One region of the Bacillus sp. LH1 genome, then DNA from elsewhere that is predicted to be linked to it. Evidence: riboswitches for the same ligand, from Rfam matches in the RefSeq annotation. Region 1 holds a riboswitch; each other region holds the start of a gene.

Region 1 (5,409 bases):
GATGGAACGGGAGTAAGAGCATTCCAAAAAGCACCATATAAACCAGCTGGTAAAACAGGGACCGCACAAACTGTATATGGTGGAGAAAATGAAATTGGGCGAAATGCGAAAGGTGATCGTAGAGAATGTTATAACTTAACATTGGCTGGATATGCGCCATATGATGATCCAGAAGTAGCATTTTCTGTTGTAGTACCATGGGTTGAAAATGATAAATCGGGCATTAACTCCGATATTGGAAAAGAAGTTTTAGATGCTTATTTTGATTTGAAAAATAAGAGATTAACTGGTGAAGCGCCAAAAACAGATGCCTCTAAAGAGAATTAAAATGTACGAAACGTCTCTAGCATTCCTGTAAACTAGAGGCGTTTTTATCTGGGAATAGATTAGAAATGGGGTATATATGAAGCTGTTTATTCTAAAATATTGGAGGAACATATGTAGCTACATATTCATTATAATAGGGGTTATTTTTATTAATAAGTCCTTTTTATTTTGTATGGTAGAAGGAATTTCGATGCAACCTACTTTGAATGAAAAAGATTATATACTTGTTAATAAGGTAAACGTCTGTTTATCGTCTTTTCATCATGGAGATGTTGTCATTATAAAAAAAGAAGACGCGCCTACTTACTATGTGAAACGAATTATTGGATTATCGGGGGATAACATACAACTAAAAGAGGATGAGGTATTTATTAACGGTAAAAAGCGTGATGAGTCGTATATACATTTAGATATGTCACAAGTATCCAATCGTTTTTCAAATTTTAGAGAAATAAAAGTTCCTACGCATAAATTATTTGTGTTAGGTGATAATCGTAATCATAGTAAAGATAGTAGGAATACACTTGGACTTATTGATGAGTCAAATATAATAGGTAAAGTAGAAATGATATTTTATCCATTTGATCATATAAAATGGATAAAATAATTCTATTAACGATTCACGTTTTATAAAATCAATCATATATTGATAGCATAGGACAAGCAGAAAAGCTTGTTCTAACCTCACAGAACACTCCTTATCACGGTTAGGCATCTACATAGGTAGATGCTTTTTTTATGTTGATGACTGAAAATTATTTATCAATATAATGTAGCAAGCATATTAGGACTATTAGGGGGAGATTACTTGTACAAATAACAGTATGCTTAATTAAAACAGTGAAATGTAAGGAGTGAGGAATAAGTGCTAAATATTTTAGTAGTTAATTTTCCAGCAGAGGGGCATGTAAACCCTACATTAAATTTAGTAAAAGCCTTTACTGAACGAGGGGATAATGTACATTATATTACAACGGCAAACTTTAAGGATAGAATTGAAGATTTAGGAGCTACTGTACATACTCATCCGGATCTATTAAAAGAGATTTCTATTGATGCTGAAACCTCATCTGGGTTAAATGCTTTCTTTCATGTGCATGTTCAAACTTCTTTATATATATTAGAAATTACGAAACAATTATATGAAAGTATAAAATTTGATTTCGTAATTTATGATATATTTGGCGCAGGAGAGTTAGTAAAGGAATATTTACAAGTTCCAGGTGTAGTGTCCTCACCTATATTTTTAATTCCGCCAGAATTTTTGAAGACATTACCTTTTCATCCAAATGCAGATATGCCATTTCAACCAGAGGAAATCTCTGAAAAATTACTAAATCAGATGGAACATAAATTTGGAGTAAAACCAAAGAATAATCTTCAATTTATGAATAATAAGGGTGATGTTTGTCTCGTATACACAAGTCGTTATTTCCAACCTAATAGCGAATCGTTCGGGGAAAATAACATTTTTATTGGACCGAGTATTTCAAAGCGTAAAACAAATATAAAGTTTCCACTGGAATCACTTAAAGAAAAGAAAGTTATTTATATTTCAATGGGAACACTGCTTGAAGGACTCGAACCATTCTTTAATACTTGTATTGATACTTTTTCAGATTTTGATGGGATAGTTGTAATGGCAATTGGTGATAGAAATGATATTTCTAAAATTAAGGAAGCACCAGATAATTTTATAATTGCTCCATACGTACCTCAATCAGAAATATTAAATGAAGCAGATGTTTTTATTACACATGGCGGTATGAATAGTGTACACGATGCCATTCATTATAATGTCCCATTTGTAATAATACCGCATGATAAAGATCAGCCAATGATAGCGCAAAGATTAACTGAGCTTGAAGCGGCACATAGATTATTGAAAGAACATGTTAATGTACACACTTTAAAAGAGGCCGTAACAGATGTACTTTCAAATGAAAAGTATAAATATGGTATAAGAAAACTTAATGATAGCTTTTTAGAATGTGGTGGTTCAAAAGAAGCGATTGCAGTTATTGAATCTCTTTTGAATAAAGTAAAACTTTAATTGGTGGGGCTTTACTGCCTGCAAATAGCGGGATAATTAGTCGTAACTGTATACAAGCATAGAGGTTCTCACCTTTATGCTTGTGTATTCTTATCCAGCAAATTGTACAGCAGTATTTGCATGTAAAAAAGCAGTATCAAAAACGGGAACAGCAAGATCATTTTGGGAGATGAGTAAAGGTATTTCAGTGCAGCCTAATAATACACCTTCAGCGCCGTTTTGAATTAATGATTTTGTAATTTGTAATAACCTTTTTTTAGATGTTTCTGAAATGATCCCTCTACTTAATTCATCTAATATGACATGGTGGATAAAAGTTCTTTCCTCGTCATTTGGGATAATTGTCTCAATGTTATATTTCGCTAATCGTGATTTATAGAAATCTTGCTCCATCGTTTGTTTTGTTCCTAATAGTCCGATACGTTTTATATTCTGTTCTACCATTTCTTTAGCACTTACATCACCAATGTGAAGAAGCGGGATAGATATTGCTTGTTCTACCTCCTCGGCAAATAGATGTACAGTATTTGAACACATTAATAAACATTCAGCCCCAGATTTTTCAACTTTCTTTGCAACTGTAACTAGTTCATTTTTCACTTCTTCATATTGATGGTTTTGTAATAAAGTAGTTACTTCACCAAAGTCCATACTATATAAAATTAGCTTCGCATTTTGATCGTATTGAGAGAGTGTAAGTGTATTAATATGTTTATAGTATAATGATGTAGATTCCCAACTTAATCCTCCAATCAAACCAATAACTTTCATAATGCATTCCTCCCCGAAACGATTTTGAATTCATTATTTCATAATTCCGATAAGAATACAATGATTTAAATGCGCTATTTAATAAAAAATAAAAATAGTAAGAAAAGTGTTGAAATTTACATTCTTTAGTGCCATAATACGAATTACAAATTAATACTTATCCAGAGAGGTGGAGGGAACGGCCCTAAGAAACCTCAGCAACCCCTATGCAATTTTATAGGAAGGTGCTAATTCCGCAGAGGACACGATGTGTTTTTTGAAAGATAAGAGGATTCTTGAAAGTGAAAGAAAGTGACCTCTTATGTAAGAGGTCATTTTTTTGTTGTATAGAAAGGGAGTGTCGATGCATAATTCATTTTTAAATTAAATATAGAGTAATAAAAGTTGACTAATATGAGAGGGGAATTGTCATGAATAAATTATCAACAAAGTTAGTAGTAGCAATCGGTATTGGAGCAGCATTATACGGGATATTAGGACTTTGGGGATTTTCTATTGCACCGAATACATTTATTAAACCAGCATTAGCTATATTAACTGTTTTTGGAGCATTATTTGGTCCAGTGGCAGGACTGTTAATCGGACTTATCGGTCATACCGTAACAGATACGATTGCTGGATGGGGTATTTGGTGGGGATGGGTTATTAGTTCAGGAATTATTGGTTTTTCAATGGGGCTTATTCAAAAAAGAGTTGGTTTTAGTGTGAAAAACGGGTCGTTTAACAAGGGGGATATTTCTTATTTAGCAATTACTGGGCTAGTTGGTATTGTCATTGCTATTATATTTGCTGGGGCATTCGATATTATTGTGATGGGAGAACCATTTGACAAAATTGTTATACAAGTATTAGGAGCAACAATTTCCGATGTCATCGTTTTCTTAGTACTTGGATTGCCACTTACAATTGGTTTGGCGAAATCCAATAAGAAACATACACATTTAAAAATTGAAAAGTAGGGATGTTAACATGCAACCAATTATTTCGTTTGAACAATTCACCTTTCAATATGGGCATGCTGCGCAGCCTACTTTAAGTGATATTACCTTTCATATATACCCTGGGGAAAAAGTGCTAATTGCTGGACGAAGTGGTTCAGGAAAGTCGACATTAGCTCATTGTATAAATGGGCTAATCCCATTTTCTTACGAAGGGAATAGCACAGGTAACGTTTTAATTGCCGGTAAAGACCCAAGGGAAGGAAGTATTTTTGAACAAAGTAAACAGGTAGGAACAATTTTACAAGATCAAGATGCTCAATTTATTGGTCTGACAGTAGAAGAAGATGTAGCTTTTTATTTAGAAAATGAATGTGTAAAGCAAGATAACATGAAAAAGATTGTTTCGGACTCATTAAGAAAGGTGAAGATGCATACGTTTCATAAACAAAGTCCACATGAATTATCAGGAGGTCAAAAGCAAACAGTTTCTCTTGCTGGTTTATTAACAACAAATGCGGATATATTATTGTTCGATGAACCATTAGCGAACTTAGATCCACTAAGCGCCATACATACGATAGAACTTATGAAAGATATACATGAGCAGTATAATAAAACGATTGTTATTATCGAACATAGGATAGAAGAAATTTTAAAACTGGATTTAGACAAAGTTATATTAATTGATGAAGGTAAAGTCATTGCGATGGGAACACCAAAAGAAATCTTAGCGTCAAATATATTACCACGTATTGGCTTAAGAGAGCCTATTTACATCGAAGCATTAAAGAGATTACACTTTGATTGTAATAATGACGTAATATATCCAATGGAAAACCTTCAAAAAGAAAAGGTAAGCAACGTTATAAAAGAGTGGATGGAGAAACAAGTCATATTAGAAAGGAATGCTAAAAACAAGGAATTACTTAAAGTGGAGAATTTATCATTTTCATACCCTAATAAACAAAAAGTATTAGAAAATGTAAACCTTTTAATATATGAAGGAGAAATTGTGGCACTGTTAGGACATAATGGAGCAGGGAAATCCACATTAGCTCATAGTCTTATAGGTATAAACAAAATGAAAAATGGGAAAATTGCGTTAAAAGGTGAAGATATTAGTTCTTGGTCTATTCGTAAACGTGGGGAAATCATATCTTACGTGATGCAAAATCCAAATCATATGATTACACAGCCTACTGTTTTTGAAGAAGTTTCATTTACATTAACATTACATAATTTTTCTAAGGAAGAAATTAAGAATAAAGTAGAAGGGATTTTAAAAATTTGTGGCTTATATCCATTTCGTAATTGGCC
Region 2 (5,409 bases), 1.8 Mb from region 1:
ATATTAAATCAACATATGGAACATAAAAAGAAAAGACGAGAAACGCATATAAATACACGATAAATAAACAGGTCGTTACTAAGAAAACTTTAAACGCAAATTCACTTTTCATAATATAACCGCCCCCTATCTGTACTGTATTATATTCAGCAAAATACAATAGTTGCAGTTAAACTCCAAGTATAAATAAGCTACCGTCTATAATACGGTAGCCATTACGGAACATTGTATTTCCGTTTATATATATTACTTAAAATCGAAGAAGGAATTTGCTCGTAACGAACTTTCTCTCCTGTTTCATCTATAATATACGAATTGTTTCCTATATAATATATTCCATCTTTTCGTTTTGAGTACACTGGATATCTTTCATTTGGCAATACCGTTTTCACTTTCGTTAACTGTCCATTTGGTTCTTGCCAATATATATCCGCACGGTCTACTAGCGTAAGTACTCCAATTTGTTCTTCTTCTATTTTTCGACCATTCCAGCTCACAACGCGATAACCAAGCTTATTCGCTTCATATTCGGGGCTCGTATGAAAACGAGAAATGATTACTTTTGTTTGTAATTGTACTCGGTCATATAACCATTGTATATCCCTGTCATGCATACGAATACAGCCATTTGATTCCCTACTTCCAATCGTCCATTCCCGGTTCGTCCCGTGAATTGCATATTCATTCTTATCTAGTCCAAGCCACCTCGTACCAAGAGGGTTATTCGGTGCACCCCCAGGTATTTTTTTTCGATGGTATTCTTTATTTTTAAATTTAGTTATAATACAAAAATTACCTTCAGGCGTAGGTGTACGATCTCTTCCAGTCGTTACTGGAAATGTTTTTGTGTAATTTCCATTTTCAAAAAAAGACAACTGGTTCGTCGTAAGATTTACTAATATTAAATGATCTGTATTAGCAAAAGCACTAACCGGTAGGATGAAAAATAATAGTATGATGAAACATAACTTTTTCAGCTATATCCCCCCTAGCGCTCCCTATAATAAGTGGAATTAACATTACTTTGCTCTTATAAATGAAAACTATCCATTTACAATAACGCCCCCATTTACATGTATCATTTGCCCAGTAACATAGGATGAATCACCAGATGCTAAATATACGTATGCCGGCGCTAACTCATATGGTTGACCAGGCCGTTGCATCGGAACATTGCTCCCAAACTGAGAGACTTTCTTCTCATCAAAGCTCGATGGAATAAGCGGTGTCCAAATCGGGCCTGGTGCAACACCATTTACCCGAATCCCTTTTTGCACTAACGATTGAGAAAGTGATCTTGTAAAAGCTACGATTGCTCCTTTCGTTGCGGAATAATCAATTAACGTTTCATTTCCTTCATATGCAACGATAGATGCCGTATTTATAATGACATCCCCTTTCTTCAAATGAGAAAGGGCTGCTTTCGTAACGTGAAAATAAGAAAAAATATTAATACGAAATGTTTTTTCTAGCTGTTCTGCTGTAATATACTCTAGCCCTTGCTGCGGATATTGCTGTGCAACGTTATTCACTAAAATATTTAAACTACCTAACTGCCGGGCGGTTTCTTCCACAATATCTTTACAATGCTGTTCATTACTCAAATCCCCCGGCAACAATACACACTTTACACCTTCTTTTTCAACACGTTGTTTCGTCTCATTTGCATCTTCTTCCTCATCTAAATAAGCAATCGCAACATTTGCTCCCTCTTTTGCAAAAGCGATGGAAACTGCTCGTCCAATTCCGCTATCTCCTCCCGTAATTAACACATTCTTCCCTTTTAACTTTTCACTTCCTTTATAGTTTGCATCTTCAAACTGCGGAAGGGGGCTCATTAATGATTCAATACCTGGCTGCTTATTTTGATGTTGCGCAGGCATTGTTATAAAGTTTTTTTGCTGTGGCATAGCTGCTTTCAACTCCTTTTCCTTAGCATGTGCACAATAAAAAGCTGAAATTCACACATCGTTTTACGATTAATATTCGAATTTAAGACACAAAATATGAATTGTTATAAACTTTTTATGCAAAACTATTGCAAAATAGATAAAAAACGAATATTATATATAACTGTTGTGAAAATTATTCGTAAACAGAAAGGATGTTTATATGTTTAACCTTTCAAAACATAAAACTTCTATTAAAACTGAAATTATGGCAGGTATTATTACCTTCTTAACAATGGCATATATCATTGTCGTAAACCCTGTTATCCTTGGAGATGCAGGTGTTCCATTTGAACAAGCATTTACAGCAACAATTATCGCTGCTGTTGTCGGAACATTATTTATGGCAATCTTTACAAACTTACCAATCGCAATCGCGCCAGGTATGGGATTAAATGCTTACTTCTCTTACTCTGTTGTAAAAGCGCATGAAGGCATGACTTTCGCAATTGCATTCTCTGCTGTATTCGTAGCAGGTATGATTTTAATTTTGCTATCATTTACATCTTTCCGTACAAAATTAATGGAAGCAATTCCTGAAAACTTAAAACATGCAATTACTGCTGGTATCGGGCTATTTATCGCCTTTATCGGTTTACGTTTAACAGGTATCGTTACAAAAAATGATGCAAACTTAGTTGGACTTGGTGATCTTCACTCTGCTCCAGTACTACTAGCATTAGCTGGACTTGGAATTACAATTGTCCTTATGTCTTTAAATGTAAATGGCGCACTATTTATCGGGATGCTATTAACTGGTATTATCGCTTTCTTCACGGGACAATTATCATTCTCAAACGGTGTTACATCAATGCCTGGTTTACCAGAAGGAATTATCGTTTCAAATCCAATTACTGCTGTATCTGACGTAATTAACTACGGATTATACGGCGTTGTATTCTCATTCTTCCTTGTTACACTATTCGATACAACAGGTACATTACTTGGCGTTGCACAACAAGGTGGATTTATGAAAGACGGAAAGCTTCCAAAAGCAGGACGAGCTCTTCTATCTGACTCATTCTCAGCAACTATTGGTTCTATGTTCGGAACGACACCATCAACAGCTTACATTGAATCATCTGCTGGTGTTGCAGCTGGTGGTCGTACTGGTTTAACAACTGTTACAGTAGCGGTTCTATTCGCACTAGCAGCATTCTTCGGCCCATTAGTAAGTGCTGTTTCTGGTGTATCAGCTATTACTGCACCCTCATTAATTATCGTTGGTAGTCTTATGATGGGTTCAGTTCGCCACATCGATTGGGACGCATTTGATGAAGCATTCCCAGCATTCTTAGTAATCTTAAGCATGCCACTTACATCAAGTATCGCAACAGGTATCGCACTTGGATTTATTTCATACCCACTTATGAAAGTGGCAAAAGGTAAATTCCGTGCTGTTCACCCACTTGTATATGTATTTGGAATTTTGTTTGCTTATCAATTGATATTCTTACCACATTAAAATCCCTCTTCCTGAGGGATTTTTTTATAAATACTGTTTGACAATACCATTCGTTTGTGGAATAATTCAAAATAGTTAAATATCGGATGTCTTATCAAGAGCAGGTGGAGGGATGAGCCCTACGAAGCCCGGCAACCGACCCATTTATGGGCACGGTGCTAATTCTTACAACACATTGTGTTGAAAGATAAGAGTAATATGATAAGGCGTCTTTTCTATATGAAAAGGCGTTTTTTATTTTCACTCCCTCCTCTCTCTTTTTAGTTTAGGAGGGATTTTTTTATGAAAAAATTATGTTCCATCGTACTTATTTTTCTCTTATTTACATTAGCAGCTTGTACAAATGAACAAGATACTATCTCTTCACAAAAGCAACAAACTGTGAGAAAGGCGACTACAACGGTAGAAAATCAATTACAAACAGAAATTCCAAGCCAAATGAAGAAGCCATTAAAAATCGCATTAATTATGCAAATGTCCATCGGAACTTTTTCCTCTCAATATATTGAGGGTGTCAAAAAACAAGTTGAGCTATTTGGCGGCAGTGTACAAGTCTACAATTCTGATAACGATTTAGCAAAAATGGCTGCAAATTTAGATACTGCTATTAACTCAAAAGTGGATGGTATTTTAATTGATCATGGCCGTTCTGAAGCACTAAAACCTGGAGTAGAAAAAGCGTTACAAGCGAACATTCCCGTAGTTGCGTTCGATAACGATCTACGCTTGCCAGGTGTGACAATTATTGATCAAGATGACTATAGTCTTGCATGGAAATCATTAAAAACGTTAGCGGAAGATTTGAATGGACAAGGAAATATCGCAGTTGTATGGGTCGGCGGATTTGCTCCAATGGAACGTCGCAATGTTATCATTGATGCTTTTTATAAACGGTATCCAAATATAAAAGAAGTCGCAAGATTCGGTACTGCTAGTAATAACACGCCACTCGATACACAAACACAAGTAGAAGCTTTACTAAAGAAATATCCGAAAAAAGGCGATTTACAAGCTATTTTCGCTTCGTGGGATGAGTTTGCTAAAGGGACTGTTAAAGCACTTGAACAAGCTGGTCGTACAGATATAAAAGTATATGGCATTGACTTAAGTAATGAGGATTTACAACTCATGCAAAAAGAAAACTCACCTTGGACTGCTACAGCTGCAACTGATCCAGCTGAAGTAGGTAAGGTTCAAGTACGATTTTTATACAAAAAAATTGCTGGTGAACAAACGCCAGATATTTATTCACTAGAACCTTATTTAGTAAAGAAAAGTAGTTTACCAAAAGAAAATATAACAATGGATCAGTTATCAAAATATATAAACGGTTGGGGAGACTCAAAAGATGCATATTCCCCTTGGATGAAAAAATTAGAGAAGGAGAAAAAATGATGACGTTCTCTCTTCAAAACATTACACATTCTTATCATGTCGCTACACCTGTTCTAGAAGATGTTTCTATTCATATTCAAAAAGGAAAAGTACACGCTTTACTAGGCATGAACGGTGCAGGAAAAAGTACTTTACTAAAAATAGCAACTGGTGAAATTCAACCAGTTGTTGGCGATATAAAAATTGATACTCAGTCTGTTTCCTTTACTTCACCGCGCGATGCAAAAAAACATGGCATTTCTTTCGTAACACAAGAAGTAGATCACGGACTTATTCCCGGATTATCTGTATTAGAAAATGTACTAATCGATCATTTAGCAATGCAAAATAAAGTACTATTTTCAAAGTCCAAATTAGTCGCACTTGCTAAACAACATTTGCAAACTGTACAGGTAAATTTAAATGTTTCGGAAGATGTTTCAAACTGTTCATTACATGAAAAACAATTACTTCTTATCGCAAGAGCTTTATCTAACAATACAAATTACCTTTTATTAGATGAACCTACTTCTTCTCTTGGACCAAAAGAAGTTGAAACCTTTGGGAAACTATTAAAAGATTTAACATCAAAAGGAATTGGCATCCTTTTAGTTTCTCATC
Region 3 (5,409 bases), 530 kb from region 1:
GACACCTTACAGGGCGCAGTCACGCTTTTTATCGACGTGTATTAGAGAAATGTTGCAGAGAACGAAATATCAAAACATACCAGTTTTAGCGGCGACAGTTCATAAGTTCCAAGGTTCTGAAAGAGATATGATGATCTTTGATACGGTTGACAGTTATCCGCAAGAACGACCTGGCGTATTATTCTTTGACCATAAAAACCATCGCCTCGTCAATGTAGCAGTGACGAGAGCGAGAGGGTAACTAACTGTTACGATTTATTTAACCAATTATAACGAAAGTTAATTAAATATATCAGTAAGCCCTGCTAGTCAAGTGATTGGCTAGTAGTGAGGGTTAACTGCGGGCAATCCCTAAAGCTGATTGAACTACAACGTGGCTAGAAATAGCGAGCGTGAATGTCGCGAAAGCAGAAAAAATCAATCAGATGGTGCAAGGTTAAATCCTAAACACTAGAACAATGGGTCTTCCGCCTCGAATCATCTAAGTCAAAAGTGATAAGATGAACGTTCAACGACTATCTCGTATAACTGGCGAGAGTACATCACAAGCCTATGGTGGTGGAAAAATCCTCTATCTCTAAGTAGATAAACATATAGTCTGCGCTCATGTGAAAACATGAGAAGTTCATAAGAGAACTGGCTAAGGAATTGCGGCCCTAGTTGAACAAGATAAATTTTATTGAATCTATCAAACTTCATTGAATTCATCGAACGTACGTGCTGCGATAGGTTCAATGAGGTGAGAATAATAATGAAATTTTCACGAGTTAGTCAAGTATCGGAATTAACAGGTTTGTATCCTGGTAGTCTCAGGAGAATGCTGGTGGAACACGCTACGATTCAGAAGAACAAATCTTTCATTAAAGGAGTTACATTCTGATGATATTGGCGAAGAAAGTTAGACTGATTCCAACGCCTGAACAAGAAAAAGTGCTTAGAAACCATGCTGGTGCTGCAAGATTTGCTTATAACTATTGTAAAAGAATGAGTGATAGATACTATAAGCTATTTGGAAAATCTGTTTCACAGTTAGCTTTACAGAAACGATTTACAAAGATCAAGAAGCGAAAGAGATATGAGTGGTTAAAAGACATTAATGCACAAGTTCCCAAACAGGCTTCAAAAGATTTTGATACGGCGAGAAAAAATTCGTTCAAAAAGTACAAAAATGGTTCTCACACTTCTTATAAATCCAAAAAAGATTTAATCCAAGGATTTTATGCCAATTATGAAAGACTGATTATAGGAAAGAAAGTCGTTCATATTCAGTCTATTGGAGAAGTGAAAACAAGCCAACAACTACCAAGAAACAAAAAACCATCCAATCCAAGAGTTACCTTTGATGGTCGTCACTGGTGGATTAGTGTAGGATTCCAAGAAGACTTTGAATTCCAAGAACTAACGAACGAGTTGATTGGTGTGGATGTTGGGTTAAAAGAGTTGTTTGTAGCTTCTAATGGTATGAAAGAACGAAATATAAACAAAGATGCCAAGGTTAAAAAGCTTTTGAAAAGGAAAAAGTCAGCACAAAGAGATATGTCTAGGCGATTTAAAAAAGGTGTAAAAATTCAATCTGCCGGATATGAAAAAGCGAAAGCTGAGCACCTGCGGTTATCTAGGAAAATTACGAATATCCGAAATAACCATATCCATCAAGCAACAGCTAAATTGGTGAAAACCAAACCAATGAGGATTGTTGTGGAAGACTTATCTATCTCAAACCTGTTAAAAAACAAAAAGCTATCGAAAGCATTTTCATTTCAAAAATTAAACTTCTTCTTTCAATGTTTGTCATACAAGTGCGAGAAGTACGGCATTGCGTATGTAAAAGCTGATAAATGGTTCGCCTCAAGCAAGATTTGCTCATGTTGCGGCGTAAAATACGACCATTCAGTTCAACCAGAAGGACAGTGGAGTTTAAAGATTCGTGAATGGCGTTGTGCTTCATGCAATAGCCATCACGATAGGGATGTAAATGCTGCGATAAATTTATCAAGATGGGTAAAATAAATGCTTGATAATAGGAGGTAACGATACTGCCTCGTGTGGAGTGTTATACCCCTCGTCCCTTCGGGGTTGCGAGAACACGATGAAGCACTAACTCGTGTAAATTTGATTGAATTGTATAGATTTAGTTAAGTTTATCGTATCGGAAGTTCATTCAATTATCAGATTGCCACTACATGCGCAAAAATTTATCGAGAAAACAAGCGTTATCACAATTAACAGCTCATATAGAACGTCACGGAGATGTGTATGATCGCACGACATCAAGACAATTGTGGGAACGAAAAATATCGAAACGTTTACGCTGGTTTATGGAAATGAATCTTGAGGAAACGAAAGGGCTATTAAAAGATATTTTAGCAGCAAAACGAAAAATTATTATTTCACTTCCAAGTACAAAACAAGTGGATAAGCGAGTATGGCAAGCGTTAATGCGTACAAATGCGCAAATAACAGTGTATAGTGACGGACCAGTTCCACTGAAAAATGTAAAGTTACAAAGACAAAATAAAGCATTCCCGTTCCTAGTAATCGATGATGAAATCTTCTGGGCAGGCGCACCGCTTACATCTCAAATGATGTTTGAAGGTAGTACGGAATTTCCGTACGTATGTGCAAGACTGCAAGCACCTGAGACAATTGGTGTATTAAAAGGATTTTTAGATATTCGGTAAATTCGGATAGGAATTCCTTGACTTTTACTTGGAATGAACTTAGAATAAAAAATAATTTAATATAATTTTATGAAAATTCTTATCACGAGAGGTGGAGGGACTGGCCCTATGATACCTCGGCAGCGGATTCGTTATGAATACTGTGCCAATTCCAGCAAGGTAACTTGAAAGATAAGAAAGAAGCTCATTTTGACTGTATATACAGAAGCCTCTTTCTATCTTTTAGAAAGAGGCTTTTTTACGTGAAAATAAAAGGAGGAAGAACAATGGGAGCGACAGGAGTAGCGTCACAAAGAAAAACAATTGAAGAGAGTATCGAAAGAAATAAGGAAAAGTACATAGAAACAAGTCATGATATTCATGCGAATCCGGAGATTGGAAACCAAGAGTTTTACGCATCAAGAACGTTAAGTTTATTACTAGGTAGTGCAGGGTTTCAGTTACAGCACAATATAGCTGGACATGAAACGGGATTTATCGCGCGAAAAAGCTCTGGAAAACAAGGACCGGCAATTGCATTTTTAGCGGAGTACGACGCTTTACCAGGACTCGGTCATGCGTGTGGTCACAATTTAATCGGCACAATTAGTGTTGCAGCAGCAATTGCATTATCAGAAACACTTGAAGAAATTGGCGGAGAAGTTGTCGTGTTTGGTACGCCAGCAGAAGAAGGCGGGCCAAATGGTAGCGCGAAATCAAGTTATGTAAAGGCAGGTTTATTTAAAGACATTGATGCGGCGCTTATGATTCATCCGAGCGGAAAAACAGCGACAACGAGTCCTTCACTAGCAGTCGATCCACTTGATTTTCATTTTTACGGAAAAACAGCTCACGCTGCAGCTTCGCCAGAAGAAGGGATTAACGCATTAGATGCGGTTATTCAGCTCTATAACGGTATTAATGCACTTCGCCAACAACTTCCGTCAGACGTGAGAATTCATGGCGTCATTACAGAAGGAGGAAAAGCACCTAACATTATTCCTGACTACGCTGCAGCAAGGTTCTTCATCCGTGCAGCAACGCGAAAAAGATGTGCAGAAGTAACAGAAAAAGTAAAAAATATTGCTGAGGGAGCAGCGTTAGCAACAGGTGCGAAAGTAAAAATCCATCAATTCCAAAATGAAATCGATGAATTACTCGTAACAAAAACATATAACGATATTGTAGCGGAAGAACTAGAACTATTAGGTGAAGATGTAAATCGTACAGAAAGAGTAGGAATCGGTTCAACCGACGCAGGAAACGTAAGTCAAGTCGTACCGACAATTCATCCGTACATTAAAATCGGACCAGATGATTTAATTGCACATACGAATGAATTTAGAGAAGCAGCACGTTCAGAACTTGGAGATAAAGCATTAATTACATCGGCAAAAGCATTAGCAAATACGGCGTATCGATTAATTACGGAAGAAGGGTTGTTAGAGAAGGTGAAGGAGGAGTTTAGAGAGGCGCAGAGGAATCAAGGGTAAGGGGATTAAGGTACTTTTTTCGAATAGAGATCTAATTAATAAGTAGAGATATAAAAAAGAACATTGAAAATCAATGTTCTTTTTTTTGTTACTAATCATTGATTCTGTTGGATTTTCTCATAAAGGAAAAGCTTGTACTGTTAGCGGAGGATAATACGTATCCCTTTATTAGAACGACAATTTCTCCTCAAACTCACTCTTTAAAACAATTAAAGGAGATGACAAGCCAAATTGCATTAAGGAGTCTAAAAATGTAGCGAGAGAATCCATCGAATCGCTCATGACCTTCATCATATAATTAAACTCCCCACTAATTCGATATAAATCTGTTACTTCAGGAGCGGCATTACAAAATTGAATAAAATCAGAGCATTGGCTCGTTTTAAACATGATGAATGCTTGAATGTTTTTATTAATTTTTGCAGGCTCAAATTTCGTTCGATAAGCCGCTATAACTCCTTGATCTTCAAGTTTATTAATACGCTCTTTTACAGCAGGTTGCGTCATGGATATAATTCGTCCTATTTCTGAAACGGAAATTCTCGCATTTTCATACAACAAGTTCATAATTTTATGATCGATTTCATCCAGTTTTACTGTGTTTTGCATTGTGTAGCCTCCTTATTTTGTTTTCTAAAGTGAATCATAAATTATAACTATAATATCATAAGTGAACGAACTAAATTACCTATAAATCTATATTTAAAATGATTGGTTTTTGCATGAAAATATAAGTATGGCATTCATCAAACGGAAATTTAGGAAGGATGGAAGAAATGAAGAATCTTAATGGAAAAGTAGCATTAGTAACAGGAGCGAGTCGCGGAATTGGCCGTGCGATTGCGATGAGATTGGCGAAAGATGGAGCATTAGTTGCGATTCACTACGGTCGAAATAAAACAGCTGCAGATGAAACGATTAGTGAGATTGAATCTAATGGAGGAAAAGCGTTCTTAATTGAAGCTGAACTCAATTCAATTGATGGTGTCAAAAAGCTAGTAGAACAGTTAAAGCATGAATTACAAATAAAAGTTGGTACATCAGAGATTGATATTTTAGTAAACAATGCAGGGATAGGTACACAAGGAACGATTGAAAATACGACAGAAGAAGTTTTTGATGAAATCATGTCTGTAAATATGAAAGCACCATTCTTTTTAATCCAGCAAACATTACCATTAATACGAGCAGAGGGTCGCATTATTAACATTTCATCAGCTGAAGTAAGGCTTGGTTTTACAGGCTCAATTGCATAC
Region 4 (5,409 bases), 2.3 Mb from region 1:
CTTCTCATCACCTTTACGAACTGCAATGATGTTTGCATACGGAGAGTCTGATCCTTCAATCGCAATTGCATCCTTTGTTGGATTTAATTTTGCATCAATTGCATAGTTTGAATTAATAAATAAAGCATCTCCCTCATTATTTTCATACAATTTCGGTGAAAGTCCAGGTTCAACATCTGTTTTAAATTTTAAGTTTTTCGGGTTTTCTACAACATCTTTTACTGTTGCTTTAACAACATCTACTCCGTCTTTTAATTTAATAACGCCACCTTTTTGTAACAATGCTAACATACGGCCTCGCTCCGCTACGTTATTACTCATAATCACTGTTCCGCCATCTGGTAAGTCTTTTAAGCTTTTATATTTCTTAGAATAAATGCCCATAGGTTCTAAATGGATTTTTCCTGCGTTTACAATTTTATATCCCTTTTCTTGAATTTCTTTATCTAAGTAAGGAATGTGCTGGAAGTAGTTCGCATCAATTTCTTTATCCGCTAAAGCCTTATTCGGCAACACATAATCTTGGAATTTTTTAATTTCTAATTTAATACCCTTTTTCTCTAATATCGGCTGTGCCTTTTCTAAAATAACAGCGTGTGGCACGTTAGAAGCTCCCACAACAAGCTTATTCTCCTCTTTTCCTCCGCAAGCAGCTAATGTAAATACAGACAACGCTGTAACAACTGACAGTAGAACCTTTTTCATATGATTTCCCCTTCTCCCCAATGGTTATGTAGTTATAAAAAGAGCCGGCATACACCAGCCCTTTTCAGCAATTATTCTTTTACAGGAACAACTGCCCCTTTATATTCTTTATTAATGAAGTTTTCAATTTCTTTAGAATGCAATACTTCTACAAGAGCTTTAATCTCTTTCTTATCTTTATCACCTTTACGAACAGCTACTATGTTTGCGTATGGTGAATCATTTCCTTCAATTGCAATTGCATCTTTTTCCGGATTTAACTTTGCATCAATTGCATAGTTAGAGTTAATTAAAACAGCGTCGCCTTCTTTATTGTTATACACTTGTGGCAATAAACCAGGCTCGATATCCGTTTTGAATTTTAGATTTTTCGGATTATCTGCAATATCTTTTGGAGTTGCTTTAACTGGATCTATTCCGTCTTTAATTTTTAAAATACCTTCTTTTTGTAAAATTGCTAAACCACGTCCATGGTCAGCAACTGAATTACTCATAATAATTGTCGCTCCGTCCGGAAGCTCTTTTAAGCTCTTATACTTTTGAGAGTACACACCAATTGGTTCTAAATGAATTTTTCCTGCTACTTCAAAGTCATATTTTTTATCTTTAATTTCTTTTTCTAAATACGGAATGTGCTGGAAGTAGTTTGCATCTAAATCCTTATCCGCCAACGATTTATTTGGTAATACGTAGTCTTGGAATTTTTTAATTTCTAACTCAATTCCTTTTTTCTCAAGTAACGGTTTTGCCTTTTCTAAAATAACAGCGTGCGGTACGTTAGAAGCACCCACAACAAGTTTCTTTTCATCTTTATCTTTCCCGCCACAAGCAGCTAATCCAAAAATTGAAGTTGAAATAAGTGCCGTAAGTAACAATTTTTTCATTTGAAACATCCTCCCGTTTTTCATTATCGTTTATCTATTCGAGTCGTTAAACTATCACCAATCCACTGAATTAAAAATACAACTAGTAATACACAAATTGTCGCAACGATTGTTACATCGTTATTCCCTCTTTGGAATCCTTCTAAGTAAGCAAGTGTTCCAAGGCCACCAGCACCAACAACTCCTGCCATTGCTGTATAGCCTACTAAAGCAATTGTCGTAACCGTAATACCAGATACTAATGCTGGTAACGATTCTGGAATTAACACTTTCAAAATAATTGTGCTTGTTTTTGCTCCCATTGCTTTTGAAGCTTCAATTACACCTTTATCAATTTCGCGAAGTGCGATTTCAACCATTCTCGCGTAGAATGGTGCTGCTCCAATAATTAAAGCCGGCAAAGCTGCACTTGCTCCAAGAATTGTTCCAAGAATAATCTTTGTGAATGGGATTAATAAAATAATTAAAATGATGAATGGTATAGAACGGAATATATTTACGAATGCTCCAATCACCGTATTAATTGATTTGTTTTCCCATAAATTATCTTTTGCTGTCATGAAGAGTAACAATCCTAAAATGAGTCCTAAAACAAATGTCGCAAGAGCTGCGATTGCCGTCATATATAACGTTTCACCAGTTGCTTCTAACATTTGATTCCAATCAACATTTGCAAGTAACTTATCCATGTGCAATCACCTCCAGCTCTACTTGATCTTGATGAATTCCTTCTATTGCTTGCTGGATCGCTGTTTCCTCACCATTTAAATGAACGACTAAACTACCGTAAGAACCGTTATTCGTTTGTGCGATATTTCCTTGCAAAATGCTAACTTCTATGTCACTGCGTTGCATCAATCGTTGAAGCACTGGTCTTTCTACAGCCTCACCGATAAACTGCAAACGAATTACTTTTCCATCTGGATATTTTTCAATTAAACTTTCAATCGTTTCATTTGTATCTTCAGAATCCGTTAACTGCTTTACAAATCGTTTCGTAATATCTTGCTTCGGATTACGGAATACATCAAGTACTGGGCCTGTTTCTACAATCTTTCCTTTCTCCATTACCGCAACACGATTACAAATCTTTCGAATTACGTGCATCTCATGTGTAATGAGTACAATTGTTAAACCAAGGCGCTTATTAATGTCTAATAGTAAATCCAAAATTTGATCTGTCGTTTCCGGATCAAGAGCTGACGTTGCTTCGTCACATAAAAGCACTTGTGGATTATTAGCTAATGCTCTTGCAATCCCGACGCGTTGCTTTTGTCCCCCGCTCAGCTGAGATGGGTACGCGTCTCCTCTTCCTTCTAATCCAACAAGATGAATTAATTCATCAACACGTTTTCTTCTCTTCGCTTTATCAACACCTGCAATTTCAAGTGGAAACTCTATATTTTCACGTACTGTTCGTGACCAAAGTAAGTTGAAGTGCTGAAAAATCATTCCAATTTCTTGTCTTGCCTTACGAAGTTCGCTTCCTGTAATTGCTGAAATGACACGATTTGCAATTGTAATTTGGCCAGAAGTTGGTTTCTCCAACTGATTGAACAATCTAATTAAAGAACTTTTTCCAGCGCCACTATATCCGATAACACCAAATATTTCACCTTTATCTATTTTTAAATTGGCGTTATCTACAGCAGTGACATCACCGCTTTTCGCCTTATATATTTTCCTTACATTCTCTAATAGAATCATGATGTTCACCCCTTTTTTGTTTAGGTCGACTCCGCAATTTTTTATTTTTAATGCGTGTAGTCCACTATTATCATTACTTTTATTATTTGAATGTCCTCCACATTCAAACAATAAAAAAACCTTTCTGCTTTAGAGAAGCAGAAAGGTTTTTATGCGTATATAACAACATTATCCCTCTCTCTCATCTCTCAAAGCATTTGCTTTGCAGGAATTGGCACCATTTCAACATAAGTTGACGGTTGCCGGGCTTCACAGGGCACAGTCCCTCCACCTCTCTTGATAAGAGAAATCAGATTCAATTTTCGTCTGATTTGAAATTTATGAAATTGTCTATATTTTATGACTTGAATTGTATCAATATACACTCACCATGTCAACAGAAATTTTCGCAAAAAATGAAACTTCAGAATTTTAAGCACCTACTGACATCGGTTTACATATATGAAACATCGATTCCACTAATAACATCGTTCGGTACGTTCCCGAATATTGTACACGTCCATCATTCATTAGCATTTGCAATCGTACATTTCCATTCACCAATTGTTCTATATCCTTTTCATCTAAGCAAATGATTTGTTCCGTTCCTCTTTCCTCATGTACCAACTCTATATAATCTCTTGAAATTTGTAACGAACAACTTTCATCTCCAAAGCGAAAATTAACAGTTTTTTCTTCTTGTCTTAAAAGCGGTTCTAAATGATATTGACCATTAGCGTAATTTACAAATGATTGAAGCAAAGAATATAATCTCACCCTAAATCACATCCTTCATATCACTTTCTATTACATACCATTCCCTCTCACTAAAGAGCAATCCTGTTATTTTCGCTCGACAAATACTGTATCCATCCTGCATCTCGACATATTTCCCAAGAAATATGTCGAGGCGGCAAAATTTTTGCCGCCTACTTTAATTCCGTATATAAATATTCAACCGAATGAAATGCGTATATCTTCTTCATCAGTGTCCCATTTTCAAAAACAAGTAAACAAGGTACACTTTCAATCCCATACTCTTTTGCTAAATGCGGAGCATAATTTAAATCTAACATCCCAATTTTCAAATCTTCAATTGTCATCTCAACCACTGTTAACATCTTTTTTGCTAATTGGCATGTTCCACACATTGGAGTATATACATATAATACTGTTTTTTCTTCGTTCTCTATTAGGGCTGTAGCTTCGGCTCCTGTCCAATCAATCACTTCTATCATTCCTTACCGTAAATATTCTGTATAAACGTCAATGTCGGCTCCCCATAATACATTTGCTAAGTGTGTAGATGGCGCAGTTGCCACTTCTCGGTACGAGCGATCAATATAGATATGCTCGGCTTGCGGGAATTCTTTTCGAAATTGTTTCCTTAACTTTTCTCCAGCATCATCAGCATCCACTAGCACATACACTTCCTTATCAAAAAACTGATCAACGAGCTCATCCATTTTCGACAAACCAATTGTACCATTTGTACAAACAATTTCCACCGGTTCACGAATAATAGATTCAATCTTTCTTCTATCTGATGTACCTTCTACAATAATGACTTTTTCTACATAAATCATATGTCATCACCCGATCACCATATACTATACAACCTTGAACTTAGTATATAGTATATTCGTTATTTTCATGTTGTTTCCTGTTTATTTTTGCAAAAGAAAAGCGCAAGCGGCTCGTTTAGATTGTGAGGGGGATGGAGCTTCTGACGTAAAGGCGCTTTTGGCCTTGTAGGAAGAAGCGAAGCCACCGAACAATCTAGCCGCTGGAGCTGGATCATAAAGAAAAGCGGAACCGACTGTTTAGCCCTGTTGGCTAAGGTTCTTTCGCACAGAAGACGCTTTTTGTCTTCTCGTGCGGAAGGTTCTTAGACATGAAGGGCTAGGAGGTGGAGCTGGACAATGAAAAGCGCAAGCGGCTCGTTTAGATTGTGAAGACTTATGAAACCTTACCAAAAAACAGTTTTTCTCATAATAGCTTATTTATTTACATATAACTTGAATTTCATTATTTCACAAAAAATAAAAAAGGACAGCACAAAGGCTGTCCTTTAGTCGACTATAATTAGTCTTGGTTTGTCATTTCTGCATATTTTTCTGCAGTTAATAACTTC

Evidence for each region. Region 1 has a riboswitch for S-adenosylmethionine ahead of ACX9TM_RS13275 (ECF-type riboflavin transporter substrate-binding protein). Riboswitches for the same ligand answer to the same signal wherever they lie in the genome.
Region 2: another riboswitch for S-adenosylmethionine. It lies ahead of ACX9TM_RS04020 (sugar ABC transporter substrate-binding protein); the one in region 1 lies ahead of ACX9TM_RS13275 (ECF-type riboflavin transporter substrate-binding protein).
Region 3: another riboswitch for S-adenosylmethionine. It lies ahead of ACX9TM_RS16005 (M20 family metallopeptidase); the one in region 1 lies ahead of ACX9TM_RS13275 (ECF-type riboflavin transporter substrate-binding protein).
Region 4: another riboswitch for S-adenosylmethionine. It lies ahead of ACX9TM_RS25285 (methionine ABC transporter ATP-binding protein); the one in region 1 lies ahead of ACX9TM_RS13275 (ECF-type riboflavin transporter substrate-binding protein).

Annotation. Positions count from the first base shown of each region.
Region 1 covers NZ_CM175007.1:2,564,876-2,570,284, forward strand. The annotation lists gene ACX9TM_RS13255 (peptidoglycan D,D-transpeptidase FtsI family protein) at 1-327, shown strand, start outside; gene lepB (signal peptidase I) at 404-934, shown strand; gene ACX9TM_RS13265 (macrolide family glycosyltransferase) at 1,193-2,380, shown strand; gene ACX9TM_RS13270 (aspartate/glutamate racemase family protein) at 2,471-3,151, opposite strand; SAM riboswitch class I at 3,306-3,421, shown strand; gene ACX9TM_RS13275 (ECF-type riboflavin transporter substrate-binding protein) at 3,562-4,110, shown strand; gene ACX9TM_RS13280 (ABC transporter ATP-binding protein) at 4,121-5,409, shown strand, end outside.
Region 2 covers NZ_CM175007.1:779,413-784,821, reverse strand. The annotation lists gene ACX9TM_RS04040 (hypothetical protein) at 1-112, opposite strand, end outside; gene ACX9TM_RS04035 (L,D-transpeptidase) at 216-977, opposite strand; gene ACX9TM_RS04030 (SDR family oxidoreductase) at 1,044-1,910, opposite strand; gene ACX9TM_RS04025 (NCS2 family permease) at 2,113-3,414, shown strand; SAM riboswitch class I at 3,503-3,608, shown strand; gene ACX9TM_RS04020 (sugar ABC transporter substrate-binding protein) at 3,697-4,809, shown strand; gene ACX9TM_RS04015 (sugar ABC transporter ATP-binding protein) at 4,806-5,409, shown strand, end outside.
Region 3 covers NZ_CM175007.1:3,098,280-3,103,688, reverse strand. The annotation lists partial or broken gene ACX9TM_RS16020 (DEAD/DEAH box helicase) at 1-238, shown strand, start outside; gene ACX9TM_RS16015 (RNA-guided endonuclease InsQ/TnpB family protein) at 880-2,010, shown strand; partial or broken gene ACX9TM_RS16010 (phospholipase D-like domain-containing protein) at 2,154-2,681, shown strand; SAM riboswitch class I at 2,758-2,859, shown strand; gene ACX9TM_RS16005 (M20 family metallopeptidase) at 2,948-4,153, shown strand; gene ACX9TM_RS16000 (Lrp/AsnC family transcriptional regulator) at 4,322-4,762, opposite strand; gene ACX9TM_RS15995 (SDR family oxidoreductase) at 4,930-5,409, shown strand, end outside.
Region 4 covers NZ_CM175007.1:4,864,750-4,870,158, forward strand. The annotation lists gene metQ (methionine ABC transporter substrate-binding lipoprotein MetQ) at 1-705, opposite strand, end outside; gene metQ (methionine ABC transporter substrate-binding lipoprotein MetQ) at 777-1,589, opposite strand; gene ACX9TM_RS25280 (methionine ABC transporter permease) at 1,613-2,278, opposite strand; gene ACX9TM_RS25285 (methionine ABC transporter ATP-binding protein) at 2,271-3,296, opposite strand; SAM riboswitch class I at 3,475-3,582, opposite strand; gene ACX9TM_RS25290 (hypothetical protein) at 3,708-4,052, opposite strand; gene ACX9TM_RS25295 (thioredoxin family protein) at 4,205-4,513, opposite strand; gene ACX9TM_RS25300 (toprim domain-containing protein) at 4,517-4,861, opposite strand; gene gcvH (glycine cleavage system protein GcvH) at 5,361-5,409, opposite strand, start outside.